2 regions of the Bradyrhizobium sp. ISRA464 genome follow, and region 2 is predicted to be linked to the other one. Evidence: predicted binding sites of a transcription regulator. Region 2 holds the regulator's gene; the other holds the start of a gene.

Region 1 (15,149 bases), 2.0 Mb from region 2:
TGCCGCGGTTGCCGCTGACGACGTCGAGCCCGCGGCCGTGATGCGCCACGATGCGGTTGAGCTCGGCCAGCGCTTCGATCTGGTCGACGATCACCTTGCGCATCTGCGCGGTGTTCTCGGCGGCTTCCTGCGGCATTTCGAGCACACCGCGGCGCAGCTCGTTGCGGGTGGCTTCGAGCTCGTTGTGCATCTCGGTCGCCATCTGCTTCATCGCCGTGACCATCGCGGAGAACTTCTCCGTCGATTCCTTGAACATCGCATCGGTCTCGGCGTTGCTCTGCTGGTACAGGTCGTTCATGGCGTCGATCGTCTGCTGACGCTCGTTCTCGGCCGCAAGCCGCACCGCCTCGAACTGCCGGCTGATGGTCGCCGAACCGGCGCCGGCGGTCTCCGCCACCACGCGGGCGATGTCGCGGGCACGCTCTTCGGCCGCGGCCAGCGATTCATCGAGCAGGCCGGTGAAGCGCGACAGCCGCTGGTCGAGATCGGTGGTGCGCAGGTCGATGGTGGTGATCAGCGATTCCAGCTCCGACTTGCGCTCGTTGACGGACGCCGTCGTGGAGCGATTGGCCTGCTCGACCATGGCAGCTGCGTCGATCAGCGCCTTGCCATGGGTTTCGAACTGGCTCGACAGCTGACCGAGGTCCTCCAGCGCGCTGCTGGTCTTGCTGTTGAACACCGTGAGCTGGTCTTCCAGGGTCTGGGTTGCCACGCCGTTGCGCGAGGTGACGTCGTTCATGGCGGACACGAAGTCGGCCACCCGGGTCACCAGCGCACGCTCCAGCGAGTTGAGGTTGTCGTGGGCGCCGGTCAGCACCTCCTGCAGCAGGATGTTGCCCTCGCGCAGCCGCTCGAACAGCGCCACCGTATCGGTGCGCAGGATCTTGCTGGTTTCCTGCATTTCGGTGACCGCCGAGATCGAGACCTGGCGCGACTGGTCGATCGCCGCACGCGAGGCCTGCTCGAGCTCCTTGAGCGACTTCGCCACTGCGCCGGTCGCCTGATCGCCGGCCGAGGTGATGTTGCGCGCGACGTCGCTGCCGTGCGCCGCCATCGACTGCGAGAACGCCTGGCCGCGGGTTTCGATCGCCTTCAGCGCATCGGCTGTCGAGCGATCGATGTCGGTCGCAAGCTGCGTGGTCTTGGCGGTCAGCGCCTCGACCAGCGCGCCGCGGCGGCTGTCGACCATCTGCGACAGGCGGTCGGTCTGTTGCTGCACATAGGTGACGATCTCGTCGGTCTTGCCGGTCATCGCCGATCCGAACGCGCTCGAGGCAGACAGCACCGAACGTTCGATGTCGGCCGCGGTCGACTTGACCTTGGTCGAGACCTCGCTCGACATGTTGACCAGCGCCGCCTGCGCGTTCTGCGCCGAGGTCTGGATGTTGTCGGTGGTCTTGGCCGTGACCGCGCCGAGCGAACGCTCGATATCGGTCGAGAGCGCGCGGATCTGGTTGGCGGCGTCAGTGGAGGTCGCCGCGAACGAGCTCTGGGCCTCGTGGGCGCTGCCGAGGATGGTTTGCGCAGTCTCCGCACTGGCCGCAGTCAGCGTGCGCTCGATCTCGGCCGAGAGGTTGCGGATCTGGTTGGCGGCGTCGGTGGAGGTTGCCGCGAACGAGCTCTGGGCCTCGCGGGCGCTGCCGAGGATGGCCTGCGCGGTTTCCGCACCGGCGGTGGTCAGCGTGCGCTCGATCTCGGCGGAGATCTCGCGGATCTGGCTAGCCGCCTCGGTGGAAGTCGCCGCGAACGAGCTCTGGGCCTCGCGGGCGCTGCCGAGGATGGCTTGCGCGGTTTCCGCACCGGCGGTGGTCAACGTGCGCTCGATCTCGGCGGAGATCTCGCGGATCTGGCTAGCCGCCTCGGTGGAAGTCTCCGCGAACGAGCTCTGGGCCTCGCGGGCGCTGCCAAGAATGGTCTGGGCCGTGTTGGCGCCGACCGCGGTCAAGGTGCGCTCGACATCGATCGCCAGCGACTTGACGTGGTTGGCGGCGTCCGACGACGCCGACACGAGGGCGCTCTGCGCCTCGCGGGCACCGGCGGTGATGGTTTCGGCCGTGCCGGTGCCGGCCATCGACAGCGAACGCTCGACGTCGGCGACGAGCGCCGTCACCTTGGTCGCAGCCTCGGTCGAGGCATTGATCAGCGTATTCTGGGCATCACGCGCACCGGCGGTGATGGCTTCCGCGGTCGCGGCGCCGGCCATCGACAGCGAGCGCTCGATGTCGGCCGCGAGCGTGCGGACCAGGCTGGTGGCTTCGGTGGACGCGTCGGCCAGCGTGCTCTGGGCCTCGCGCGCACTTGCGACGACCGCCTCGGCGGTGGCCGTGCCGGCCGTCGAGAGCGAGTGCTGCAAGTCGGCGGAGAGCGTACGCACCAGATCGGCGGTCTCCGTGGATGCGTCGGCCAGCGTGCTCTGGGCTTCGCGGGCAGAGGCGACCACGGCTTCCGCTGTGGCGGTACCGGCCACCGACAGTGAGCGCTCGACGTCGCCGGCGAGCGACTTGATCTGGCCGGTGACGTCGGTCGACGTCGAGATCAGCGTGGTCTGGGCCTCGCGCGCACCGGTCATGATTGCTTCAGCGGCGGCGGAGCCGGCCATCGACAGCGAATGCTCGACATCGGCGGCCAGCGACTTGACCTGGCCTGCGGCCTCGGCGGAGGCGGTGACCAGCGTGGTCTGCGCTTCGCGGGCGCCCGACAGCACGGACGCTGCGGTGGCGCTGCCGGCGGCCTGCAGCGTGCGCTCCACGTCGGCCGACAGGGCCTTGATCTGGGAGGCGACGTCGCCGGAGGAGGAGACCAGCGAGGCCTGCGCGTCGCGGGCGCTGGTGAGGATCGAATTGGCGGCGCTGGTGCCAACGGCGGTCAGCACGGCCTCGACCTCGGACGAGGTCAGCTTGAGCTGCGCCCCGACGTCGGTGGACACGGTGAGCAGCGACTGTTGCGCGGTACGCGCACCGGTCTGGATGGTCTCGCTGGTGTTGACCACGAGGTTCGTCAGCGAGCGCTCGGCGTCCTCGACATGAGACTTGATGCTCGACGACAGCAGCTCCGCGCGAGCCATCAGGTCGTCGCTCGCCTGGCGGCCGCTGCTCTCGATGCGGCCTGCGACGGCCTCGACGCGCGAGCCGAGCAGATCCTCGAACTGCGCGACGCGGGTGTCGATGTCGTTGGCGATCGCGCCGACGCGGGTTTCGATACCCTGCTGGACGTCGACGAAGCGCGCCGAGATGGTGTCGGTCAGGCGCGCGCTATGACCGTTGATGGTCTCGGCGAGGCGGTCGCTGTGGCCGTTGATGGTCTCGCTGACACCGTTGATGCGATGGTCGACCGCGGCGATCGCCTGCACGGTGCCCTCGGTCAGGGTCGTGGTGAGCAGGCCGAGCCGCGAGTCGATCGACTGGATCGCCTGAGCGGCGCCTTCGGTCAGCGAGGTCGCGAGCGTGCCGAGATGGCCGTCGATGGAGGCCGTGACGGATTTCGCACGGCTCTCGAAGGTGACTTCGAGCGTCTTCAGGCGGTCATCGATGGTGCCATCCAGCAAGCTGAGGTGGCCGTCGAGCGAGCCGATCCTGCTGGCGAGGGAACTGTCGAGGGAACCGATCTTGCTGGCGAGCGAGCTGTCGAAGGTCGAGAGCTTGTTGTCCAGCGAGGCGTCGAGATTGGTGACGCGGTCGCCGAGCGTGGTCTCGAACTTCAGCAGGCGCTGGTCGAGCGAGGCGGTGATCTCGCCGCCGTTCGAGCTGACGCGATGATCGAAGGTGTCGACATAGGTCTTCAGGCTGTCGGCGATGTCCTGGGTCCGCTGGCCCATGCGCTCGACGATGTCGCCGCCGAAGGTCTTCACCGTGCGGTCGAATTCCGAGATGTGGCGCGTGATCAGCGCGCCGAGCGTGCCGGAGTCGCGGGCGAAACGCTCGGCAAGCTCGCTGCCGTGATTCTTCACCAGCTCGTCGAATGCGCTCATCTGCAGCGACAGCGAGTCGTGCGCGGTCTCGGTCTGGCTCACGACCCTGGCGACCAGCGAATTGACGGTGACGTCGAGCGCCTCGCTCGCCTTGTCGCCGCTCGTCATGATCTGGCCGGCGAGGCGGTTGCCGGCGTCGTCGATCTTGCTGACGAGGTCGTTGCTGCGCAGCTCGAGCTCCAGCAGCAGCGAGTCGGCGGAGTTCTTGAGCGAGTCGTGGACCTGCTCGGTGCGGTCAGAGATGCCGTCGACGATGGCCGACGACCGCTGCTCGAAGTCGCCGGTGATGCGGTCGACGCGCTCGTTCAGCATCTCGTGGATGCGATCGGCGAGGTCGACGAATTCGTCGTGAACGTGGCCGGTCTTGAAGTTGAGGCTGGTGGTGAGCCGCTCGGACGCTTCGAGCACGGCACGCGTGGTCTCGGCGCTGGCTTCCTCGAGGCGGTCGAGCAGGTCGCCGCCGCGCTCGCCGAGCGCGAGGATCATGTTGTCGCCGGCATGGCTCAGCGCGGTCGTGATGTGCTGGCCGCGCTCTTCCAGCGCGCCGGTGATGCTCTTTGCGACCTCGTCGACGCGCGAGGCGATCGCATCCGAGATCAGCGCGATGTCATGGCGCAGGTCGATCTGCACGCCGGAGATCGCGCTGCGCACCTGCTCGGCCTGGCCGACCAGATTGTCGCGCTGGTGGGCGATGTCCTGCAGCAGCGCGCGGATGCGCACTTCGTTGTCGGAATAGGCGCGCTCCAGCGCCGCGACCTCGTTGGCGACGAGGGTTTCGAGTTCGCCAGCGCGCGCGATCGCACGCTCGACGCCGTCGCCCATCGCCGCGACCTCGCGGCGGATCGCCTGGCCGACCGTGACCATGGAATCGGCGGCGGCGTTTTCAGGCTCGGAGAAACGGATCGCGACCTGGGCCATCGATTGCGCGATCATCTGCATTTCCTGGCCGCGCCAGGCGAGGCTCGCGAGGAAATAGAACAGCAGAATCGGCGCGAGGAAGAGGGCGGCGAGACCTGCGAACATCAGGACGCCGCTGCCCTGGGCCATCCCGGCTTGCAGCGACGGCAGGAAGGCAACGGTGAGGATGATGCAGCCGAGCAGCCAGACACCGGCGGCGATCGATGCGAACACAAAGGCGTTGCGGGCGGGGCGGCCCTTGCGCAGCGACTGAAGAAGCTGGCCGATGGTTTCGCGATCGTCATTGGCGGCGCGGCGCGGCGCGCGCGGCTCCTCGATCGGATCGAACGCGGAGCGGTCTGTGCTCGGGCGCGGCTCGAACGCCGTCGCCGAGAAGTCGGGCGAAGCGGGCGGAAGGCTCGGCACGGCCTGCTCGTTGGTGGCGTCTGATTTTTCGGCGCCCTGTTCGTTGATGTTGAGGGCTTCCTGAATCGCAGAAAGCGCGACTTCGGTGGGATCTTTGACCTTCTTTGGAGTGTTCGCCATCTGAGCCCTCTACTATTTTACGCGCGGCGAACTTGCGAACGCCCCCCGCAAGCTCGAGCCTGTGCCCAAAGCGGAACGCAAGCGTGCCCGTCGGCGGCTTGTCCGCTACATCCGCAAACATCCTATTGGCTGAGCGATGCGAATGAAATGCTTGCGATTAATACTTTCTTAATCATCGTTAACAGCTTTAAGCCATAAGGCCTTATGGGTACTGGAAATTCCTGTCGAACCGCGCCAATTGTGTCGAGATATTGTCCGAAATCGGGCCGATTTGCAGATGATCCCGACAACAATCCGTTAACCAGTTTCATGATTGGCTAGGCCGATAAGCCGCCGGGAAGTGCCCTGCGGGGACGACAGGGACTGGCCATGCCGCTTCATCTCGAACGGGTTGAATGGACGCAATCGCCGCCGCTCGCGCCGGGCAACGGTCCGATCGATCTCGACCACCTCCAGCGCATGACGCTGGGCGACCCGGGTCTCGAGCGGGAAGTGCTGGCGATGTTCTCGGCCCAGTCGGCCAGGATCCTGGGTGAACTGATGGCGTTGCCGGCCGAGGCCGCGACCCATGCCCACACCCTGAAGGGGTCGGCGCGCGCGATCGGAGCTTTCGGCGTGGCCGACGCCGCAGCCCGGCTGGAAACGGCGCTGTCCTCCGGTTCCGACCCGTCCCAGCCGCTTGCCGAACTCGGGACGGTGATTGCCGAGGCGCGCGCTGCGATCGACTTGATCCTGCATCGGTCCTAGGGAAACCCCTCAAGGGGCCCGCCAAAGGGGGCGATGGCCCATCCGAAACCGGCCGGCAGGTTTTCGGTCCCCGCCGCTAGCGCTGTGCGGATCGACCCGTTATAGGACTGCCGGGGACCTTTCCATCTATTGTCCGGCGCATTCCGGCAGCACGAGCGATCATGGCCAAAATCCACTTTATCGACCATTCCGGCGAGAAACGCACCATTGAGATCGAGAACGGCGCGACCGTTATGGAAGGGGCGATCCGCAACGGCATCCCCGGCATTGAAGCCGAATGCGGCGGGGCCTGCGCCTGTGCGACCTGCCACGTCTATGTCGATGAAGCCTGGCGCGAGAAGGTCGGTCCTCCGTCGCCGATGGAGGAGGACATGCTGGACTTCGGTTTCGACGTGCGGCCGAACTCGCGGCTGTCCTGCCAGATCAAGGTGACCGACGAGCTTGACGGTCTTGTCGTGTCGACGCCCGAGCGGCAGGCCTAAGGCCTTTGAGCATGATCTTCGCGCAAACGCTTGGCGTTTGTCGCGAGGGAAAACCGCTTCACACTTTCCCGGATCATGCTCTATTCGCCGTCCGGATTCACGCCGCGGCGAACCCAGCGTCGAAAGTTCTCTTTGACCTCGGCCGGCAAGGGCGTCGGCCTGCGGGTCGCCTCGTCGATCATGACGGTCACGGCCCGCGCCGACGCCACGCATTTCCCTTCTGAAAACACCACCTGATCGAAGCTGGTCGAGGTCCGCCCGAATTTCACGAGGCCGAGCCCGAGCTCGATCTCGCCCGGCCAGTGCAGCTCGGCGCGGAAATGGATGTCGAGGCGCACCATGATCCAGCCGAGCCCGGACGGCATCAGCCCCATGCTGCGGTCCTTCACCAGCGTGACGCGGCCGGTCTCGAAATATGTTGCATAGACCGCATTGTTGACGTGCCCGTTCGGATCGAGATCGGCAAAGCGCACGTTGTCGGTGAGGCGATAGGGGAAGTCTTCCAGGCGCAGCGTATCGTCGGCGCGGATCGGGGCGTTCACGAGGGGTCTCCGTCAGTTTCCCGCCCATACAGCCGACTTGCTGAAGCTCGGCAAGGGGTTGCCGCGCCAGCCTCTGCCCCTATTATGCATGTCACGATCCGGCATCACCTCGTGGCTGGACAGGCGGCGGCCGTCCCAGTCAATTTCAACTGAAAAGAAGCGGATATGAGCGAAGCGATTAAAACCGATGTGCTGATTATTGGCGCAGGTCCCTGCGGACTGTTCGCCGTGTTCGAACTTGGCCTGCTCGACATGAAGGCGCACCTGGTCGACATCCTCGACAAGATCGGCGGCCAGTGCGCCGAACTCTATCCGGAAAAGCCGATCTACGACATTCCCGGCATTCCCTTCGTCACCGGCCAGGGCCTCACCGAGCAGCTGATGGAGCAGATCAAGCCGTTCCATCCGACCTTCCATCTCAACGAGATGGTGGAGACGATCGAGAAGATCGGCGATCCGCTGTTCCGCGTGAAGACCGATGCCGGCAAGGAGTTCGAGGCCAAGGTGGTGGTGATCTCCGCCGGCGGTGGCTCGTTCCAGCCGAAGCGGCCGCCGGTGCCCGGCATCGAAGCCTATGAGGGGACATCGGTGCACTACGCCGTGCGCAAGATGGAGCAGTTCCGCGACAAGAGCATCCTGATCGTCGGCGGCGGCGATTCCGCGCTCGACTGGACGCTCAATCTGCATCCGATCGCCAAGCGCATCACGCTGCTGCACCGGCGCGACGATTTCCGCGCGGCGCCCCACAGTGTCGAGCAGATGCGCGCGCTGGTCGCCGACGGCAAAATGGATCTGAAGATCGGCCAGGTCACCGGGCTGGAAGGCGCGAGCGGTCAGCTCTCGGGCGCGACCGTGAAGGGCAACGACAATTCGGTCTCGACCGTCGCCTGCGATACGATGCTGCCGTTCTTCGGGCTCACCATGAAGCTCGGCCCGGTCGCGAACTGGGGCGTGGCGCTGGAGAACAATCTGGTGCCGGTCGACACCGCGGCGTTCGAGAGCAACGTTCCCGGCATCTTCGCGATCGGCGACATCAACACCTATCCGGGCAAGCTGAAGCTGATCCTCTCCGGCTTCCATGAAGGTGCGCTGATGGCGCAGAAGGCGCACCGCTATGTCTATCCGGACAAGCGGCTGGTGTTCCAGTACACGACCTCGTCATCGAGCTTGCAGAAGAAGCTCGGCGTGAGCTGATTGCAGCCGAATTGTGACCGGCAGAAGCGGCGCGGACGTCTCCGGCATGACGCGGGGTACTAGAACACTCCGCGAAATGGACGTAGACTCCGAGCATCAGTTTGTCGGTTGATCAGGTGATGACGATGCGGAACACGCTATCCAGACTTCGGCTGATCTTCGCAATCGCAACGGCGCTCATCGTTGCGATTCCATTTGCGGCCTCGGCCGCGGAGCCCTCCGCCGCCGGCCTGTGGCAGAAGGTTGAGGACGGCAGGACATCCGGGTGGTTTCTGATCGTAGACCACAGCGGCATTTTCGAAGGCGTGATCGCCAAGATGTTTCCCGAGGCCGACGATTCACCCAATCCCGTCTGCACGAAATGCACCGACGATCGCAAGAACGCGCCCTGGCTTGGACTGTCCTTCATCCGCGACATGAAGCGCGCGGGCCTGAAATACGAGAACGGCAACGTGCTCGATCCGCGCGATGGCAAGGTCTACAAGGCGAAGATGACGCTGAGCCCCGACGGGCAGACGCTGACCATGCGCGGCTATGTCGGCATCTCGCTGTTTGGCAAGGACGAGGTTTGGACCCGGCTGCCTGACTCCGCGATGGCCCAGCTTGATCCGGCGATCGTCGCCAAATACATGCCGTCGGTCGCGGCAGTGAGGACGCCAGCGCCACCACCGACGCCGATGACGAAACGGCACTAGGGAATCGGAATCGCGCGCGTCCTTGTTTGGACACGCTCCATTGAGCGCTCATGTCCAGGTAGCGTGAACCTTAACGCTGCTCCGGCGCAGCCGGCACAGGCAGTGGCGCAACCGGTTCCGAAATGATTTCCGGCACGACATTGTCGAGCTGCAGCACGCTGGCGGCGGCGGGCACGGCGGCATCCGCCATCGCTGCGTGTCCTTCGGCGGTCGGGTGCACGGCGCCGCCGTAAACGGCCGAAAGGATGCCCCACGTCGCGTCGTGGATATCGGTCGGCTGCATCGAGGCCGGCAGGGCCTGCGGATAGGTCATCGCAGCGAAATAGCTGTCATTGGCATCGCGGATCCAGCGCGCGCGCGGCAGGTAGGCGCGATAGTCGCCCGCGCTGCGACCGCATTTGAGCGGCTGGTTCGCCGCGGCGACGATGTCGGACACGAAGCTGTCGCCATTGGCGGAGAAGCAGTCGCGGTCGAACTCCGGATCGGTCGACGCACGCGCGCAGAAGCCGTGGCTGGCAAACGCGTCCTGGTGCGCATCGACGAACGTCATGCGATCGGTCTGCGGATCGCGGCAGATGGTGCCGGACTGGCATAGCGCGAGCGCCTTGAGCTGCGGCAGGAACTCGTTCTGCACGAAACTCGAGACGGTTGCGAGCCGCTGCGGATCGGCGTTGAAGGAGGGGTGGATGTCAAAGCCGGCGCGGCCGCCGGGGCAGGGCGTTCCGCCATTGGTCAGTGCCGGATTGGCATAGGCCGTATAGATGACCCGCGACAGGTCGCCGCCGACCAGCGGCTTCAGCGCATCGCGCAGCCTGGCGAACCCGGACGGCAGATCGCGCGCCAGCGCCGAGCGGGCATCGTCGACCGAGGCCAGCGAGCCGCTGCGCTTGAACAGTGTGCGCTCGGTCGGCGTGTCGACGATCACGTCGGCGACAAGACCTGAGAAGTAGATGTCGTTGGCGCCGATCGACAGCAGCACGAGGTCGAGCGTGCGGTCCGGCTGGCGGCGCTTTGCGGCCGCCAGCGCCGCGCGCAGCTCGGCGAGTTGGCCGTTGACGGAGCCCGAACAGGTGTTGGCGGTCTTCGTCGGCAGGCACTCGCGCGCCTGCTGCGAACCGAACAGGCCATCGGCAATGGTGGCGCCGGTGCAGGCCAGCGGCAGATAAGTCACCGCGATGTGCGGATATTGCACGGCGAGCGCCAGCGCGGTGCGGGTTTGGTAGCTGTAGAGCGAGCGATGGCAGGCCGAATTGAACCATAGCGCGCTGTGGCGCTGCCAGTTCGACAGGCTGTCCGGCGCCTCGCAGGCGCGCCCGCCCTTGTAGCCGGCGCGGCTCGGCCGGTAGTATTGGGCACCGCCGAGATAGGAGCGGAAGCAGAAGCCGTCGTCGGACAGCGCGATCGCGCGGTCTGGATTGCCCTCGCCGGAGGCGATGCTGTCACCCAGGCCGGCGATGAAGAAATCACGCACCGCGATCTGGGTCGTGACACGCTGGTTTGCCTCCGAGCCGCTCGCGACGTCGACGGTCGCGACCGTGGTACGCCCGTAGCGGACGCGTAGATTAACCGGTTCGGCGCAATCGAACGTCGAGGATTGCGGCCCGTCGCCGTCGTCGAACGACCAGGCGCAGGTCGCGCCGACCGGAACCGGACCTGTAAGGCGGACGACGATCGCGTGGTCGATCGGCGTCAGGTAGCTTTCCTTGACGTTGTCGCGGGTGCAGGGCTCGCTGACGCGGCCTTGCAGGTCGATACAGAGCCGGTTGACCGTATTGCGCGCCCAGCCGCGGCCATCGCTTTGCAGTTCCAGGGCCCGCTCGGAGTCCAACACGCTGCGGCCGAGCCCGCTCTCGACATGGAGGCGGAAGTCGCGCTCCTCGCGGAACAGGCGGAAGCGGTTGCGAACCTCCCAGGAGATCTGCAACGGGTTGTCCTGGGCTTCCGCGGCCGATGCGATGACCGCGGATAGCGCGCTGCCGAGCAGCGCTGCGCAGACCGTCAAACGAAACGAAAATCGAGCCAAAAAACGAACCATGGCGCGTTTGACGTCAACGGTAAGGCAAAAATAAGAGAACGGGGTTGAGGGGATAAAAAACCCTGCAAGGGGGTGATAACGTCGCTGTTACCTCTTCAGCCGCCGAATCCGCTGCTGTCGGCTTTCGATCGGCTGCCGCACGGTCGCCGAAGCCGTGCAGGCCTGGCTAAGTCGCTTACGTTCCTGCCAGGGCTGCACCACGTTGAGCCAGAGCTCGCGCATGCCCATGATCGAGATCGAGATCCCGAAGGGGATCAGGAAATAGAGGACGCGGAACACGACCAGCGTCGCCAGCAACTGTTCCTTGCTGAATTCCGGCAGCGCCACCAGCATCGCGGCATCGAACACGCCGATCGAGCCGGGGGCGTGGCTGGCGAAGCCGAGCAGGGTGGCCAGGATGAACACGACCGCCAGCGAAACGAAGTCGATATACGGCTCGGTCGGCATCAGCAGGTACATCGCGAGCGCGCAGAAGCCGAGATCGACCACGCCAATGAGGACCTGCAGCAGCGTCAGCTTCGCCGAGGGCAATACTACCTTCCAGCCGTTCTGGCCGAGTTCGCGACGCTTGTCGCCGGTGAGGAGCCAGACGAAATAGGCGGCGATGCCGGCAAGGCAGCCGATCGCGATCAGCCGGTTCATCGCAGGCGGCAGCAGGTCCATCGCCGATGCCGCGGCAGGGTGCCAGGCCATGCCGAAACCCAGCACGAACAGGTTGCCGAGCCAGAACGTCAGCCCCGACAGGAAGCAGATCTTGGCGACGTCGATCGCGGTCAGGCTGTAGTCGGAATAGATCCGGAACCGGATCGCGCCGCCCGTGAAGACGGTCGCGCCGATATTGTGGCCAATCGTGTAGCTGGTGAAGCTCGACAGCGCTGCAATGCGGTAGGGGACGTGGTTCTTGCCGATCGTGCGCAGCGCAAAGAAATCATAGAAGGTCAGCGTGCAGAAGGCGCCGACGACGCAGAGGGCAGCCAGCGCGATCCGGTGCGGCGCGATGTTGGTCAGCGCGGTGAGGATGACACCGGTATCGACGCCCTTCAGGGTCCGGACCAGCGTCGTGACCGCAAACGCGATGATGAGCACACTCGCAGCGATCCCGAGCCGTTTCCAGCCGATCTGTTCCTTGAAGCCACGCCCGAGCGTGGTCAGCAGCCGATGCATTCATCCTCCCGGCGGGCGGCAATTTCAGTGGGACCCGGTCACGGATGGCGACGGGTGACGGGCAGACGCACCGTGCGCGATGACCCATAAGGCAAAACCGATGCGTTGTGCAGTCCTTGACAAGCCAAGCTTCGGCTCCCGTCGGTCGTCATTGTCATATTGGCTACATATGATGTCGTCTTGTGGAATGTGAGTCGCATGTAAGGCATTTGCCGCCGTCAGTTCACCGCACGTTCTGGTGTTCCGGCCGGTTTCCTCCACATTTTTTTCATATTTGCCGCAGCGGCTGGTCTGCCGCCCCAATTCTCGAATGGACGATATGCATGAGAGTGGGGTCGCGCCACCAGCCCCGTTTACCAAGGCGACAAGTCGGCGCGCACACATGCCTGCAGGGGGATGTGCGGCCCCCGGCCGGGAAGCGACCGATATCGTGCCGGTCCGTTGGTTTATTGAGGCAAAACGACGCGCGATCCGGAGCCCGCCCGCGCGTCGACCGACGGCAGGATGACACACTTCGGTGTAAAGCGAAGTATTCCGTCGAAACAGATGCCTATGTGCTGCATTGGTAGCCACGATCGAGGTGAGCCATGCAACGCATATCCCCGCGCGTCCACTCCGAGCCGGAACAACGCGCAGCCTCCCGCCCCGAGCAGACCAGGCTTGCGACGACCCTGACGCTTGCCGCGATGAGCCTCGGCTACGGCGTCGTGCAGCTCGACGTCACCATCGTCAACACCGCACTCAATGCCATCGGCACCTCGCTCGGCGGCGGCGTTGCCGAACTGCAATGGGTGGTGAGCGCCTACACGGTCGCCTTCGCCGCCTTCATCCTGACTGCGGGCGCGCTCGGCGATCGCATCGGCGCCAAGCGCATCTTCATGGCCGGGTTCGCGCTCTTCACCGCGGCTTCGGTTGGCTGCGCATTTGCGCCTGATGCCGTGATGCTGATCGCGGCACGCTGCGTGCAGGGACTGGCCGCGGCCATCCTGGTGCCGAACTCGCTCGCGCTGCTGCGCCATGCCTATGCGGACGAGAAGGCGCGCGGACGCGCCGTCGGTATCTGGGCCGCAGGCGCGAGTCTTGCGCTGACCGCCGGCCCGCTCGTCGGCGGTGGCTTGATCGCGCTGGTCGGCTGGCGTGCGATCTTCCTGGTCAATTTGCCGATCGGACTTGCCGGTTTGTGGCTCGCCTGGCGCCATGCCGGCGAAACCACGCGCCACCTGCAGCACGAGCTCGACCTGCCGGGCCAGCTCGCCGCGGTCGCCGCCCTCGGCACGCTGGCCGGTGCGCTCATCGAAGGCGGCGCACTTGGCTGGAGCAGTCCATTCGTGGTCGCAGGCTTCGTTCTGGCGGCGGTCTTCGCGATGCTGTTCGTCTGGCGCGAGTCGCGCGCGGCCCAGCCGATGCTGCCGCTGTCGCTGTTCCGGCAGCGGATATTCGCCCTGACCTCGCTGGTCGGCCTGCTCGTCAATGTCGCCTTCTACGGTCTGATCTTCGTGGTCAGCCTTTACTTCCAGCAGGTCAACGGCCTGTCGGCGTTCGAGACGGGTCTTGCTTTCGTGCCAATGCTGGGAGCGGTCCTGCCGGTCAACCTGATCGCGCCGCGCGTTGCGGAGCGGATCGGCGCGGTTGCGACCATCGCGCTCGGCACCGTGCTGGCGGCCGCCGGGTGTCTGGCGATGCTCGGCATCGATCGCGACACGAGCTATCTGGCGATCTGCCTGCAACTGATCGCGATGAGCGGCGGGCTGGGCCTTCTGGTGCCGCCGCTGACATCCACGCTGCTCGGCAGCGTCGAGCCGCAGCGCTCGGGCATCGCGGCCGGCGTGCTGAACGCCACGCGGCAGACCGGCAGCGTGCTCGGTGTCGCGCTGTTCGGGTCGCTGGTCAGCCGGTCCTCGGCCTTCATCACCGGCCTGCATGCCTCGCTCCTCATCTCGGCCGGCGTGCTGCTGACGGCGGGCGCGATGATCTGGGTCGGCGCATCATCACAAGCGCGGCAATGGTCGAGGCAGGTGATTGCAGAGTAGCGGCTGTGTGACGCTCAGCGCCAACTCCCGCGACCCGACCGGGTTGGACGAAGCCTTGTCGCGCCGTTCAAACCTTTCTTCACCATGCGCGGAGTCCCGCTGCACGGAGTTACCGTTCGTACACGAATGGGATCGCCTTTATAGGTCTATAACGGGGGCCTATAATGTATCGCGTTCTGACCTGTCTCACCTTGGAGCATGACTGGCGGCTGGTCGTCCTTGGCGGGGTGATCTGCATGCTCGCCAGCGCAGTCGCGATCAGTCTGTTTCATCGCGCCCGTGCCGCGGACGGCCGCGCGCGCGATATCTGGATAGGCCTTGATGCGGCGGTGGGCGGTTGCGGCATTTGGGCCACCCATTTTGTCGCCATGCTGGCCTATGATCCCGGCGTTGGCGCCGGCTACAGTATCCCGATCACCCTCATGTCGCTGGTGCTTGCCGTGGCCGTCCTGGCCGTCGGGCTTTCCGTCGCCTCGTTGGACGGGCGTTGGTGGACGGTCGCAGCCGGCGGCGCGATCGTCGGCGCCGGTGTCGCGGCGATGCACTATACCGGCATGTTGGGGCTCGAATTGCCGGCACGCATCGTTTGGTCGCCGAGCATCGTCGTGGCTTCGATCGCCTTCGGAGGCGTGTTTGCAGCGCTTGCGCTGATCGTCGCCGCCCGCGGTGAGAGCTTCGGCCATACCGCCACCGCAACCGGCCTGCTGACGATTGCGATCGTCTCGCATCACTTCACGGCGATGGGCGCGGTCACCGTGATCCCCGATCCGACCGTCGTTGCCGACGGACTGACGATCTCGCCGTCGGTGCTGTCGTTCATGACCGCCGTTGCGGCCTTCGCCATTCTCGG
Region 2 (15,149 bases):
TGGTGGTGAGCAGCTTGTTCTTCGAGACGACCGGCGTCGTGCCGGTGTTGAGCAGCGCGAAGCAGCCGGTGCCGTAGGTCGATTTCATCATGCCCGGCTCGAAGCAGGCCTGGCCGATGGTCGCGGCCTGCTGGTCGCCGGCGATGCCGGAGATCGCGATTGGGCCGCCGAACAAATCGGCGCTGCTCTCGCCGTAGCGGGCGGAGGAATCCTTCACCTCCGGGAGCATCGAGCGCGGCACGCGCAGCAGCTTGACGAGATCGTCATCCCATTCGCCGGTGTGGATGTTGAACAGCAGCGTGCGCGAGGCGTTGGTGGCATCGGTGGCGTGCACCTTGCCGCCGGTGAGCCGCCACAGCAGGTAGCAGTCGACGGTGCCGAACAGCAGCTCGCCGCGCTCGGCGCGCTCGCGCGCGCCCGGCACGTGATCGAGAATCCACGCGACCTTGGTGCCGGAGAAATAGGGATCGATGATCAGGCCGGTCTTGGCCGAGATCGCGGGCTCAAGGCCCTCGGCCTTCAGCGCGGCGCAGATATCGGCGGTGCGGCGATCCTGCCAGACGATGGCGCGGTGCACCGCCTGCCCGGTGGCGCGGTCCCACACCACGGTGGTCTCGCGCTGGTTGGTGATGCCGATCGCGGCGATATCCTTCGCCTTCAACCCGGCCTTCTCCAGCGCCTCGCGGCACACCATCACGGTCGAGGTCCAGATATCCTCCGGCTCGTGCTCGACCCAGCCCGAGGCGGGGAAATGCTGCGGGAATTCCTGCTGCGCGACCGCGGCGATGGAAATGTCGCTGCGGAACACCATGGCGCGCGACGAGGTGGTGCCCTGATCAATGGCCAGCACGAAAGACATGAGCGTTTCCTTAAGGCATCCCGAAGGTGATTTATCGGGGCCAAAGGAGCGGATTACCGCGGCAACGTCAAGCTTGGGTGGATGTTAGGTTGGAGCGGTCCGGCGGCAGATTCGCTGCGACCTCTCCCGCTTGCGGGGTCGAGACGAGCGAAGCTCGCTCTTAGGTCGGATCGCATCGACAGATGCGATCCGGGTGGGGGCTCTCACCCCACAAAGAGTATTCCCATCGCGGAGAGACCCCCACCCCAACCCTCCCCCGCAAGCGGGAGAGGGAGCGAGGCGTCCTTCGCAACAACTATTCAACCAAATCTGATCACGACCTTGCGCGCGGCGCAGCACTCTTCATCCTGCCGCCTGCAAGCAAGGAGAGGCCAGGTCACATCGGACGATACGCACGCACGTCGGAGGGAACGTTGACGCCGAGCTTGATCTGGCCGACCGAGCGGATGATGTCGTCGCCGAGCAGCTGCGCGAAGCAGGCGTAGCCCCAGTCGTTCATGTGCAGGCCGTCGGAGACGACGAAATCGTGGATCGGGATCGCCTGCTGCTCGTGCCAGTCGCGCATCACCTCGAAGCGCGGGAAGATGCCGACGTGACGCAGCGCAGCGATGCGGCTGAGCAGCTTCACCATGCCGCGCGCGCTTTCGGGCCGCTCGGTGACGCGCGGCGAATATTGCGGATCGACCAGCACCACGTCGGCGCCCGCGGCCTGGATGCGCGCCACGCCGTCCTCGATCTGCTTGCCGGTCGCGCGCTGATCGAGGTTGCGCAGCACCGCATTGGTGCCGACCTGCCAGATCACAAGATCCGGGTGCACGTCGATCACCTGGGTCTGCAGCCGCTTCATCATCTCCGGCGCATCCTCGCCACCGATGCCGCGATTGAGCACGGTGATGTCGGCGGACGGATAGTGCCGGCGCAACTGCGCAGCGAGCCGGTTCGGATAGGTGAATTCCGGCGCCGACGAGCCGTAGCCCTGGGTCGAGGACGATCCGAACGCGACGATGACGACGGGCCGGCCCTCGGCGAGCTTGGCTGCGACATGCGGCAGCGAGCCGGTCGTGTTCGGCACGCCCTTGGGCTGCAGGCAGGGCACGCGGCGGAACATGTCGCTGGCGGATTTCGCAGCCTGCTTGACCTTGTCGATCGCCGCGGCGGCCGCGCTGCGCTGGTCGGTGAGGCTAGCCGGAGCGGCCGTCGTCGCCGCAGGCGCAGCCGCATCAGGCTTCGCGCCGTCGGCTTTTCCGCCCTGCGACAGTGCCGCATGCTGGTCGGCCTGCGCGGTTTGCGCACGAAGCGCTGTGATCGCGCCAGGCATCAGCAGGAGCGCGGCAACGGCGGACACGCTCCGCCATGTGGTCGGGCGAAAAGGGACGGCAAACCTCATTGACTCCAGATCCTTCAATTCTGCTGCACCGAGCCCAGATGGGCCGCGTCGATCACGAATTTCGACAGCGCGCGGCCGAGACAGGCATGCACGCGCTTGGCCAGATCGACACCGTGCGAGGTGCTGAACAGGTCAAAATATCCCGCATCGCTCCACTGCTTCATGATCGCGAACCGGTCGAACAGCGGGACATCGTGCTGCTGTGCCACCACACGCATATTGTCGAGATATGGCGGCGCAGAGATCATCGTCTCCGTACGCGGGCTGTATTGCAGATTGACCAAAACGACGTCGACCCCAGCGTTCCGCAGCGCAACAACTCCGTCGTCGACAGCGCCGCGGAAATCATCGGGATCGACCGCTCGCATAGCATCCACGGTTCCGGTCTGCCAGATCACCAAAGTCGGCTTTTTTGCCTCAACAAGCTTAACGAGACTTCCTCCGGTCTCCTCGGCCGTGCTCTTTGCCTGTAATTCCACGGATAGATTGATCGTCGCTGACGGTAATGCCTCTTTCAGCGCCGCCTGCAACTGGGCCGGGTAGGCGCTCGGCTCGTTGGCGGGGATGGTGGAGGAGCGACTGCCGACCACGAGCACCTCCAGCGGGCGCCCGCCCTTGACGGTGTCGGTGACCTTCGGCAGCGAGCTCTCGCTCGCCAGCAGATAGGCCGGGAGGTCGCAGGGCTGCGGCGGCGGCTCGGCCGCGTCGCCGGCACGCGCCGGCGCGGCCGCAAGGCACGCGGCAAGCAGCGCCAGACCCAGCGTCCGCGCGGACTTCATGCTCCCCCTCCCGCCAGATCGGCATTGCCGCCGGCGCCTTTCGTTCGCGAGGCGCCTTTGTCGGCGGAATGCTTGTACCACGAAATGATCCACGCCATGCCCCACATGATGAGGATGCCGCAGACGCTGATCAAGGCGTGCAGTGCGGCACCGCCCGACACCTCGGCGAGCACGAAATGACCGGCAAAGGCGAGGAAGACACCGAGACAGAATATCTCAAGAGAATGCTGGCCGCACAGGATCAAAGGTCGCAGCCAGCGCGATCTCAGCCCCGGCCAATCGCGCGGCAGGAAACGCACGGTCAGCGCGGCGAGCGCCAGGAAGTGCGCGAAACGCAGCACGTCCAGGTCGGTCTTGTTGATCGGATACATCCACTGCTCGATGATCTTCGGCATGACGTGGCCGAGCTGCGGCACGTACCAGGTCAGTGTCACGAAGAACGCCGCGACCAGATAGGCGATGCAGATCCACATCGTGATCGGCGACGCCAGGATGCGCGACATCCGCCGCGCGCCGCCGAGCGCGCACCAGGCGCCGAACACGAACAGCAATTGCCAGGCGAACGGGTTGAACGCCCAGACGCCGTTCGGATAGGCCGAGAGGTAAAGATCGAACTGCCAGGTCAGCGCGTAGAGCAGCACCGACAGGCCCAGTGTGACATCGGGCTTCCATTTCATCAGCCACAGGATCAGCGGCAGGAACAGCATCAGCACGATGTAGAGCGGCAGCACGTCCATGTTGACGGGACGGAAGCGCAGCAGCAGCGCCTGGACGATGGTGACGTCGGGCTGCTTGAGGAAGTCCATGATCCCCATCTCTTCGGTGTAGAGCGGGTTCTCGAACGAGGTCGCGACGTAGGAGATCTCGGCGAGGAAGATCGTGAACAGGAAGACGTGCGCGACATAGATCTGCCAGACCCGGCGCAGCACCCGCGCGGTTGCGATCACGAAACCCGCCTCCAGCATCGCGCGACCATAGACGAAGGCCGCGGTGTAGCCGGAGATGAAGATGAAGATCTCGGTGGCGTCGGAAAATCCGTAATTGCGGATCGTGAGCCAGGTCAGAAGATTGGTCGGCAGATGATCGATGAAGATCAGCCAGAGCGCGAGCCCGCGGAACAGATCGAGCCGCAGTTCGCGCTCGCCCGCCGCCGGCAGCGTGATCGCCGGCGCGACCGCCTTGGCCTTTGCCGCCTTGGCCTTTGCCACCTTGGCATCAGCTGCGGGCGAACTGGCTATGGGATCGGCAATCGAGCTCATCAAGCACCATGTCGGCTGCGGGATACTCGCACGCCGTGGAGAAAAGATAATATCGGCCCGCGGCTTGCGGACCAAGCGCTGGCAGCGGCGGCATGCCGCCGCGCTCCTAGAACGGAACTATGTTGAAACCGGGATGGACCGGCGCCTACCGGGCCAGCTTTTCGCCGCCCCGATTGGTTCCGGCGGCCCAATTCGATATGATGGCTCCCTGTTTCAGCATGATCTTATCATCATGCTCCAAGACCATCGGAATTTGTTGCATGTACCGTGCCGTAACCCGCCAGATCGAAGTCACCGTCGAGCCGAACTTCATGCCGGAACGCTCGTCGGTTGAGCGGCGCGAATATTTCTGGTCCTACACGATCGTGATCACCAATTCCGGCCCGGAGACCGTTCAGCTGCGCACGCGGCACTGGATCATCACCGACGCCACCGGCCGCCGCCAGGAGGTCCGCGGCGAGGGCGTGGTCGGCGAGCAGCCGGTGCTCGCCCCCGGCGAGCGCTTCGAATACACCTCGGGCGTGCCGCTGCCGACCGCCTCCGGCTTCATGACGGGCAGCTACCAGATGGTCAGCGAGAGCGGCGAGCGCTTCGAGATCGACGTACCGACCTTCTCGCTCGACAGCCCCAGCCCGGACGGCAAGCGCGTACTGAATTAGCCCGTGGTGTCATGCCCCGCGCATGCGTGGCATCCAGTACGCCGCGGCTTTTCCATCGTTTACAAACGTCTCTGGAATACTGGATCACCCGCTTTCGCGGGTGATGACGAGTGTCACGTGTGGTGACGCATGTACTATTCGACGCCCGCTTGTTGCGGCGTGAACTCGTAGACCGACGAGCAGAACTCGCAGGTCACGACCACCTTGCCATCCTTGACCATGTCGGCGCGATCCTTCGGCGTGAAGCTCTTGAGCATCGCGGACACCGCGTCGCGCGAGCAGGAGCACTCCGCGCGCAACGGTTGCGGGGTGAAGACGCGGACGCCGCGTTCGTGAAACAGGCGATAGAGCAGCCGCTCGCCGGAGAGGTCGGGATCGATCAGCTCGACGTCCTCGACGGTCGAGATCAGCGACTGTCCTTCGACCCAGGCGTCGTCCTCGGGCACGCTGTGCGCCTCGGTACCCTCCGGCGCGTCGCCGGGATGCAGATCGGCCTGCTTGGCGCGTTCCGGCGCCTTCGGCAGGAATTGCAGCATGATGCCGCCGGCGCGCCAGTGCAGCTTGCCACCCTCGCCGCCGCGCATCTCCTCGCCGACCGCAAGGCGGACCCGGGTCGGAATCTGCTCGGAGCGCAGGAAATACTCGTGCGCCGCGTCTTCCAGGCTGCCGCCCTCCAGCGCGACCAGCCCCTGATAGCGGCTCGTTTTCGAACCCTGGTCGATGGTCATCGCGAGATGGCCCTTGCCGAGCAGCTCACCCGAGGTGAGGCCCGGCTTGAGGCGGGTGGCATCGTAGCGCGCGTAGGCGCGCAGCCGGTCGGGCGCCCGGAAATCGACGATCAGCAGCGAGACCGGACCGTCGGTCCGGGTCTGCAGGATGAAGCGGCCCTCGAACTTGACGGATGAGCCGAGCAGCGTCGTCAGCACGATGGCCTCGCCCAGCAGCTTGCCCACCGGCGGCGGGTAATCGTGCTTGTGCAGGATCTCGTCGAGCGCGGGACCGAGCCGGGTCAGCCGTCCGCGCAGGTCGAGCGCGTCGACCTCGAAGGCCAGCACCGCGTCGTCAACCGGAATAGCCGATGGCGCGCGGGTCGGCGCCTCGGCAGCGATTTTGGTGTCGGGGGATTGTGGAACCATGGCGCTCTATCTGGGGTCTCGGACCGCAAAACGAAAGGGGCACACGCGCGACGCCTGAGCCCAAGCCTGATGAGCTCAAGTATTCGCGACAACTCACAGCAGCAGTTACTGCTCCCGGCGCGAGGCCGGGACGACAGCATTAAATGCGCGCTATGCGACCGCGTTAAAACACCAGGCCAAAATGCCCTTCTGCGCATGCAGGCGATTTTCCGCCTCGTCGAACACGACGGACTGCGGGCCGTCGATCACCTCGTCGGTGACCTCCTCGCCGCGATGCGCGGGCAGGCAGTGCATGAACAGCGCGTCGGGCTTGGCCAGCGACATCAGCTTTTCATTGACCTGGTAGGGCCTGAGCACGTTGTGGCGGTGCTCGCCCTCCTTGTCGCCCATCGACACCCAGGTGTCGGTGACGACGCAATCGGCGCCGCGGACCGCGGCTTCCGGATCGGTGCCGAGCACGATCGACGCGCCGGTGGTCTTGATCCAGTCGCGCATCGCCTTCTTCGGCGCGAGCTCCGGCGGGGTCGCCACGTTGAGATTGAACTTGAAGCGCTCGGCGGCATGCGCCCAGGAGGCCAGCACGTTGTTGTCGTCGCCGGTCCAGGCCACCGTCTTGCCCTCGATCGACCCGCGATTTTCCTCGAAGGTCATCAGGTCGGCCATCACCTGGCACGGATGCGAGCGACGCGTCAGCCCGTTGATCACGGGAACGGTGGCGTGCGCTGCAAGCTCCAGCAGCGCATCGTGGTTGAGGATGCGGATCATGATCGCGTCGACATAGCGCGACAGCACGCGCGCGGTGTCGGCGATGGTCTCGCCGCGGCCGAGCTGCATCTCGGCGCCGGTCAGCATGATCGATTCACCGCCGAGCTGGCGCATGCCGACGTCGAACGACACCCGCGTGCGGGTCGACGGGCGCTCGAAGATCATCGCGAGCGTCTTGCCTTCGAGCGGCTTCCTGCCCTTCTCGTGGGCCTTCAGCTTCGCCTTCATGGCGGCGCCGGCCGAGAGCATGTTGCGCAGCTCGGCGAGCGGCAATTCGTTAATGTCGAGGAAGTGGCGGACAGGCTTGCTCATCATCCTGCCGCCTTCTTCGGCTGTGCGGTCGCCAGCGCGGCACAGGCGCGCTCAAGGCTTCCGATCGCCTGGTCGATTTCGGCCTCGGTGACGATCAGGGGCGCCAGGAACCGGACGACGTTGTCGCCGGCGCCGACGGTGAGCAGCTTCTGCTCACGCAGCGCGGTGACGAGATCGCCCGAGGGCACCACGGCCTTGACGCCGATCAACAGGCCTTCGCCGCGCACGTCCGAAATCACGCCGGGATAGCGGTCGACGGCCGAGGCGAGCTTCTGCTTGAGCAGCAACGACATCTTCTGCACGTGATCGAAGAAGCCAGGCTTGAGCATGACGTCGAGCACGGCATTGGCCGCCGCCACCGCCAGCGGATTGCCGCCGAAGGTCGAGCCGTGCGAACCCGGCGCCATGCCAGCCGCGGCCTTTGCGCTCGCCAGCACGGCGCCGATTGGGAAGCCGCCGCCGAGCGCCTTCGCAAGCGACATCACGTCGGGCGTCACGCCGACGCGCTTGTAGGCGAACAGTTCGCCGGTGCGGCCCATGCCGGTCTGCACCTCGTCGAACGCAAGCAACAGGCCGTGCTCGTCGCAGAGCTGGCGCAACGCCTTGAAGAAGGCTTGCGGCGCCGAACGCACGCCGCCCTCGCCCTGCACCGGCTCGATCAGGATGCCGGCGGTGTGCGGCCCGATCGCCTTCTTCACCGCCTCGATGTCGCCGTGCGGAACCTGGTCGAAACCATCCATCGGCGGGCCGAAGCCCTCGAGATATTTGGCGGAACCGGTGGCGGCCAGCGTTCCGAGCGTGCGGCCATGGAACGCGCCCTCGAAGGTGATGATGCGGTAGCGCTCGGGATGCCCCTTGGAGAAGTGATAGTGGCGGACCAGCTTGATCACGCCTTCCATCGCTTCCGCGCCGGAATTGCAGAAGAACACGTAGTCGGCAAAGCTCTGCTCGCACAGCCGCGCGGCGAGCACCTCGCCGTCCGGGCTCTTGAACAGGTTCGACATGTGCCAGAGCTTGGTCGCCTGTTCCTGCAGCGCCTTGACCAGATGCGGATGCGCGTGCCCGAGCGCGTTGACCGCGACACCCGACGTGAAATCGAGGTAGCGGTCGCCGTTGGTTGCGATGAGCCAGGCGCCCTCGCCGCGTTCGAAGCCGAGATCGACCCTGGCGAAGACGGGAAGCAGATGCGACGTGGCGCTATTGGTCATGGCAATCACTGACGGGTTTGAGGCCGACAATTGCCGCGTGCCTTGACGCCAGCGCAGCAACGGCCAGCTTCGGAAAACAAAACGTGCCGCCTTTTCGGGCGGCACGTGGCGAACATTGTATGCTGCGGGCAGTCGCTGTCAATCGCCACGAAGTGACCTTCCTGCAATGCGAAACGCGCGCGATCCGGTGCATTCCGGTGAGGTGGAAAAGCCTCATTGCAATGCATAAGTGTGGGAACATGTGGACGCGTTGCCGCGGACTCTTGCGCCAGAGTCACGCCATATTGTAGCGTTTGGCCTGTCGGATACGACATCTCGTGCGGCAGTATTGGACCCTCTAAGTAGCTTTCGTTCTGCGTACACGTTCGGGCGCGAAACCGCGTCCGGCGAGGGCTAAGGGATTCTGACCGCAGGGATATTTGTCAGATTTGGCTCGCAGCGCCGCTCCAATGTCTGGCCGGCGCAAGGCGAAGGGAAGAATGCGATGACGGTATTGACCTGGTCCGATGATCGCGTCGAGCAGCTGAAGAAGCTCTGGGAGGCGGGCCTGTCGGCCAGCCAGATTGCGGCGGAACTCGGCAATGTGACGCGAAACGCCGTGATCGGCAAAGTGCATCGGCTTGGCCTGTCCGGCCGTGCCAAGGCCCCCTCCACGGCTGCCCCGCGGCAGCGCAAGGCCCGTCCCGCCCAACACATGATGCGGGTGGCGCGCCCGGTCTCGCGCGGCAACACCGCGCTCGCGCACGCCTTCGAGGTCGAGCTGGAGCCGGATCCGGTCGCCTATGACAATGTGGTGCCGATGAGCCAGCGGCTGTCGCTGCTCGAGCTGAGCGAGGCCACGTGTCACTGGCCGGTCGGCGACCCCTCGAGCCCCGAATTCTTCTTCTGCGGCGGCAAGGCGCTCACCGGCCTGCCCTATTGCGCGCATCACTCGCGTGTCGCCTACCAGCCGGCCGCCGATCGGCGCCGCCCGGCCAACAAACCGCCGACACGGTAAACACAGCTCATAAAACGAAATCCCCGCGCAAGCGGGGATTTTTTATGCCTGCAGAGTCTGGTGATGTGTCCCGGCAGGCGCCGCGACGACACTCACGCTTACTGCTGCGGCTCGGCCTTGGCGAAGCGGTCGTCCAGCGCATAGCCGGCGCCGCGCACGGTGCGGATCGGATCCTGCTCGCGGCCGGGATTGAGCAGCTTGCGCAGCCGGCCGATATGCACGTCGACGGTCCGCTCGTCGATATAGATGTCGCGGCCCCAGACGCTGTCGAGCAGCTGCTCGCGGCTGAACACGCGGCCGGGATGCTCGAGGAAGAACTCGAGCAGGCGATACTCGGTCGGCCCGAGATCGATCGGACGGCCCGAGCGCGCCACGCGGCGCTTCTCGCGGTCGAGTTCGATGTCGCCATAGGTCAGCACGGTCGCGAGCCGCTCGGGGCTCGCGCGGCGCAACAGGCCCTTCACGCGCGCCAGCAGCTCCGGCACCGAGAACGGCTTGACGATGTAATCGTCGGCGCCGGTGGCGAGACCGCGCACCCGCTCGCTCTCCTCGCCGCGCGCGGTCAGCATGATGATCGGAAGCTGCTTGGTCTCGGGGCGCGCGCGCAGGCGGCGGCACAATTCGATGCCGGAAAGGCCCGGCAGCATCCAGTCAAGCACCACGAGATCGGGAATACGCTCCTTCAGCCTTGTGTCGGCATCGTCGCCGCGCCCGACCGTTTCGACGTCGTAGCCTTCCGCGTCGAGGTTGTAGCGCAACAACGTCGTCAGCGCTTCCTCGTCTTCGACTACCAGAATGCGTGCGCTCATCGGTCTATGTTCTTTCTCTGTGTTGATCCGTTGCCCGGACGCGAACCAAGCACCTCAGCTAGCCGTTGCCCGGCACCGTCGTGGCAAAGGTGGTCATGTCGCCCTTCGGTCGCTTGTCGGTGATCTGCTGGCCTTCGATCATGTAGAACACGGTTTCGGCGATATTGGTGGCGTGGTCGCCGATGCGTTCGATGTTCTTGGCACAGAACATCAGATGGATGCAGAACGAGATGTTGCGCGGGTCCTCCATCATGTAGGTGAGCAGTTCGCGGAACAGCGAGGTGCAGATCGCGTCGACCTCCTCGTCGCCTTTCCAGACGGTCATCGCAGCCGGCAGGTCGTGTGCGGCGTAGGCGTCGAGCACCGACTTGACCTGCGACAGCACGAGGTCGGTCATGTGCTCGAGGCCGCGGATCAGCTTCAGCGGCTGGAAATCGCTCTCCAGCGCCGCGACGCGCTTGCCCATGTTCTTGGCGAGGTCACCGATCCGCTCGAGATCCGTGGCCACCCGCATCGCGCCGACGATCTCGCGCAGGTCGATCGCCATCGGCTGGCGGCGCGCGATCGTCAGCACCGCGCGCTCCTCGATGATGCGCTGCAGACCGTCGATCTCGACGTCGGCGGCGACGACGCGCTTGCCGAGCGCGACGTCGCGGCGGATCAGCGCGTCGACGGACTCGGTGATCATGCGCTCGGCGAGGCCGCCCATCTCGGCGACCAGGCGGGTGAGTTCCTGCAGATCGCTGTCGAATGCCTTGGCGGTATGTTCAGAAGCCATCGCGTGTCTCCTCAGCCGAACCGGCCGGTGATGTAGTCCTGGGTGCGTCGATCGCTCGGCGAGGTGAAGATCTTGTTGGTGTCGTCGAACTCGATCAGTTCGCCAAGATACATGAAGGCGGTCTTGTCGGACACGCGCGCCGCCTGCTGCATGTTGTGGGTGACGATCGCGATCGTGTAGTCCTCGGACAATTCCTGGATCAGCTCCTCGACCTTGGCGGTCGAGATCGGGTCGAGCGCCGAGCACGGCTCGTCGAACAGGATCACCTCGGGCCGCACCGCGACCGTGCGGGCGATGCACAGGCGCTGCTGCTGTCCGCCCGAGAGCGAGAGGCCCGAAGCGTTCAGCTTGTCCTTGACCTCGTTCCACAGCGCACCGCCGCGCAGCGCCTTCTCGACGCGGTCGTCCATCTCGGACTTCGAGATCTTCTCGTAGAGACGGATGCCGAAGGCGATGTTCTCGTAGATCGTCATCGGGAACGGCGTCGGTTTCTGGAACACCATGCCGACCCGCGCGCGCAACAGGTTGAGGTCGAGCTTGGGGTCGAGGATGTTGGTCTGGTCCAGCATCAACTGGCCGACGGCACGCTGGCCCGGATAGAGGTCATACATCCGGTTGAAGATGCGCAGCAGCGTCGACTTGCCACAGCCCGACGGACCGATGAACGCCGTGACGCGGTTGGTGCCCAGCGTCAGGTTGATGTTCTTCAGCGCGTGGTGCTCGCCGTAATAGAAGTTGAGGTTGCGCACCGTGACTTTCGGCGGTGCCTCCGGAAGCGGCACCTGGGGAACGTGGCTCGCGACAGTCGTCGAAACGGAAAGCTCGGTCATTTTGCGGCCCTTTCGGCACCGAGGATACGCGCGCCAATGTTGAGCGCGAGCACGGTGATGGTGATGAGCAATGCACCGCTCCACGCCAACTCCTTCCAGTAGGCGTAGGGGCTTTGCACGAAGTTGTTGATGGTCACCGGCAGGTTGGCCATCGTGCTGGTCAGGCTCAGGCTGAAGAACTGGTTCGACAGCGCGGTGAACAGCAGCGGCGCGGTTTCGCCGGCGACGCGGGCGGTGGCCAGCAGCACGCCGGTGATCAGACCCGATCGGGCGGCACGATAGGCGATCCGCTTGATCACCAGCGAGCGCGGCAGGCCGAGCGCGGAAGCCGCCTCACGCAGCGGGTTGGGCACCAGCAGCAGCATGTCCTCGGTGGTGCGCAGCACGACCGGGATCACGATCACGGCGAGCGCCAGCGCGCCGGCGATCGCCGAGAAGCCGCGCATCGGCACCACCACGGCGCCATAGATGAACAGGCCGATGATGATCGAGGGCGCGCTGAGCAGGATGTCGTTGATGAAGCGGATCACCGAGGTGAGCTTGTCATGCCGGCCGTATTCGGCAAGGTAGGTGCCGGCGAACAGGCCGAGCGGCGCGCCGATGCCGACCCCGATCACCGTCATGATGATCGAGCCGACGATGGCGTTGAGCAGGCCGCCCTCGGTCGAGCCCGGCGGCGGCGTGTTCTGGGTGAAGAGCTGCACGCTCAGGCCCGCGACGCCGTTGTAGAGCAGCGTGAACAGGATCAGCGCCAGCCAGGTGACGCCGAACAGCGCGGCGCCGATGCACAAGGCGCGGACGACGATGTCACTGCGGCGGCGTGATTTGTAGATCGGGTTCATGGCGTCACTTCCCCGCTTTCTTTTCCAGCCGCAGCAGCATCAGCCGCGCTCCGGCCAGCACGAAGAAGGTCAGCACGAACAGGAGCAGGCCGAGCAGGATCAGGCCGGACTGGTGCAGGCCGTCGCTCTCGGCGAATTCGGAGGCGATCGCCGCCGAGATCGTGGTGCCCGGCGCGAAGATCGACGAGGAGATGCGGAACGAGTTGCCGATGATGAAGGTCACCGCCATGGTTTCGCCGAGCGCGCGGCCGAGTGCCAGCATGATGCCGCCGATCACGCCGACCCTGGTGTAGGGGATCACGACGCTGCGGACGACCTCCCAGGTGGTGCAGCCCATGCCGTAGGCGGCTTCCTTCAGCACCGCCGGCACGGTCTTGAACACGTCGACCGAGATCGCGGTGATGAACGGCAGCACCATGATCGCGAGGATCAGCGAGGCGTTGAACAGGCTGAGATAGGACGGCGGACCGGCGAAGATGCTGCCGAGCACCGGCACGCCGTCGAAGATCCTGATCATGAACGGCTGGAACGTGTTGGCCAGGAACGGGCCGAGCACGAAGAAGCCCCACATGCCGTAGATGATCGAGGGGATGCCGGCGAGCAGCTCGATCGCGATGCCGATCGGGCGGCGCAGCCATTGCGGGCACAACTCGGTCAGGAACACAGCAATGCCGAGCCCGACCGGAATTGCGATCAGCATCGCAATGATCGAGGTCAGCATGGTGCCGTAAACCGGCCCGAGCGCGCCGAGCACCGGCGGATCGGCCGACGGCGCCCAGCGCTGGGTCGTCAGAAACGCGAAGCCGAATTCGCGCATCGCCGGCCAGGCGCCGACGATCAGCGAGATGATGATTCCGCCAAGGATCAGCAGCACCGAGATCGCGGAGATCCGGGTGATCCAGTAGAATGTGAGATCGCCGGCCTTGAAAGCACTCAGCGCCTTGGCGCGGTCGTAGGGTCCGAGAGCGTCGATCACGTTGCTCGTGTCGCTTTGAACGGCCATATCTACCACGCTAATCCCCTGTCCGCTTTTACGTTTCACGGGCAGCATTCACTTGCGCCCTTTTGGCCTGCCATCCGGGTGGCGGGCTGGAGTTCGGCGAGCCCGGCGGAGCGTGAGGGAACGCCTGCGAGCGGCCGGAACGTCAAATTCACAAGAGGTAGTCCAGAAGTGCCGCCCCTCTCCCTTCGTGGAAGGGAGAGGGAAAGTTCGCTATCGCAACGAGAGCGCTCAGCTCTTGATGTCGGAATTCCAGGTCTTCTCGATCATCTTGATGACGGAGTCCGGCATCGGGATGTAGTCGAGATCCTCAGCCATCTTGCTGCCCTTGTCGAAGGCGTACTTGAAGAACTTGAGGGCTTCCTGCGACGCCGCCTTGTCGGCCGCTTCCTTGTGCATCAGCACGAAGGTCGAAGCGACGATCGGCCAGGACTTGTCGCCGGGCTGGTCGGTGAGGATCAGGTAGTAGCCGGGAGCGTTGGCCCAGTCGGCATTCGAGGCCGCGGCCTGGAACGCTTCGTTGGTCGGCTGGATGGTCTTGCCGGCCTTGTTGACCAGAGCGGTGTAGGTCAGCTTGTTCTGCTTGGCGTAGGCATACTCGACATAGCCGATCGAGTTCTTGGTCTGGCCGACGTTCGCCGCAACACCCTCGTTGCCCTTGGCGCCGACGCCGACCGGCCACTCGACAGCCGTGCCGCTACCGACCTTGCTCTTCCAGTCGGCGCTGACCTTCGAGAGGTAGTCGGTGAAGTTGAAGGTGGTGCCGGAACCGTCAGCACGATGCACGACCGAGATCGCTTCCGACGGCAGCTTGGCGTTCGGGTTCAGCTTCTTGATCGCGGCATCGTCCCACTTGGTGATCTTGCCAAGGAAGATTTCGGCGAGGGTCGGGCCGTCGAGCACGATGGCACCCGGCTTGACGCCGTCGATGTTCACCACCGGAACGATCGCGCCCATGATCATCGGCCACTGGGCCAGGCCGTCCTTCTGGAGCTGGTCGGCCTTCAGCGGAGCATCGGTCGCGCCGAACGTCACGGTCTTGGCCTGGATCTGCTTGATGCCGGCGCCCGAGCCGATCGACTGATAGTTCACGCCGTTGCCGGATTCCTTCTTGTAGGCGTCAGCCCACTTCGAGAGCACGGGGAAAATGAAGGTCGATCCCGCGCCGGTGATGTCTGCCGCGAAGGCGGGCGTCGCCACCGCCAACACGCCGGCAGCGACGATTGTCTTGATGAAATTCATGCTGATCTCCTTTGGTGAGCGAAGCACCGAATGCGCCCGATCGCGCTCACGCCGGTCCATCTAGGAGCGGTCGATGCTGCTTTTACGAAGGTTAGATGACAGTTGGATGACAGCACTAAGCGTCTGAAAACGCTCAGCTTTGAACCGGTATTGGGGTCTTTGGGCGGGGAAAACAGGCGGTAAAAGTCGCACCGTTTTTCGGCACGCTTTCGATCAAAAGACGCCCGCGATGACGGTTAAGAATATGTTTCACCAGCGATAATCCGAGGCCCGTTCCGCCCTGGTTG

Evidence for each region. The regulator PhoB, encoded in region 2, activates phosphate uptake and scavenging genes when phosphate is short. The targets are predictions, from matches to a motif close to TGTCATNNANCTGTCAT.
Region 1: MTX19_RS13330 (YbhN family protein) is a predicted target of PhoB. The motif match lies at 12,422-12,438, and genes of this name have one in related genera.

Annotation. Positions count from the first base shown of each region.
Region 1 is NZ_CP094526.1:2,899,370-2,914,518, forward strand. Features, by position in the region: gene MTX19_RS13295 (negative regulator of septation ring formation) at 1-5,410, opposite strand, end outside; gene MTX19_RS13300 (Hpt domain-containing protein) at 5,780-6,157, shown strand; gene MTX19_RS13305 (2Fe-2S iron-sulfur cluster-binding protein) at 6,319-6,639, shown strand; gene MTX19_RS13310 (thioesterase family protein) at 6,720-7,181, opposite strand; gene MTX19_RS13315 (NAD(P)/FAD-dependent oxidoreductase) at 7,347-8,375, shown strand; gene MTX19_RS13320 (DUF2147 domain-containing protein) at 8,501-9,070, shown strand; gene MTX19_RS13325 (hypothetical protein) at 9,141-11,072, opposite strand; gene MTX19_RS13330 (YbhN family protein) at 11,193-12,269, opposite strand; gene MTX19_RS13335 (MFS transporter) at 12,857-14,299, shown strand; gene MTX19_RS13340 (EAL domain-containing protein) at 14,464-15,149, shown strand, end outside.
Region 2 is NZ_CP094526.1:927,662-942,810, reverse strand. Features, by position in the region: gene glpK (glycerol kinase GlpK) at 1-859, opposite strand, end outside; gene MTX19_RS04375 (SGNH/GDSL hydrolase family protein) at 1,236-2,255, opposite strand; gene MTX19_RS04370 (SGNH/GDSL hydrolase family protein) at 2,261-3,025, opposite strand; gene MTX19_RS04365 (OpgC domain-containing protein) at 3,022-4,284, opposite strand; gene apaG (Co2+/Mg2+ efflux protein ApaG) at 4,545-4,943, shown strand; gene MTX19_RS04355 (Hsp33 family molecular chaperone) at 5,078-6,079, opposite strand; gene argF (ornithine carbamoyltransferase) at 6,230-7,156, opposite strand; gene MTX19_RS04345 (aspartate aminotransferase family protein) at 7,156-8,364, opposite strand; gene MTX19_RS04340 (GcrA family cell cycle regulator) at 8,849-9,361, shown strand; gene phoB (phosphate regulon transcriptional regulator PhoB) at 9,460-10,170, opposite strand; gene phoU (phosphate signaling complex protein PhoU) at 10,229-10,948, opposite strand; gene pstB (phosphate ABC transporter ATP-binding protein PstB) at 10,960-11,778, opposite strand; gene pstA (phosphate ABC transporter permease PstA) at 11,775-12,620, opposite strand; gene pstC (phosphate ABC transporter permease subunit PstC) at 12,625-13,623, opposite strand; gene pstS (phosphate ABC transporter substrate-binding protein PstS) at 13,852-14,862, opposite strand; gene MTX19_RS04305 (ATP-binding protein) at 14,996-15,149, opposite strand, start outside.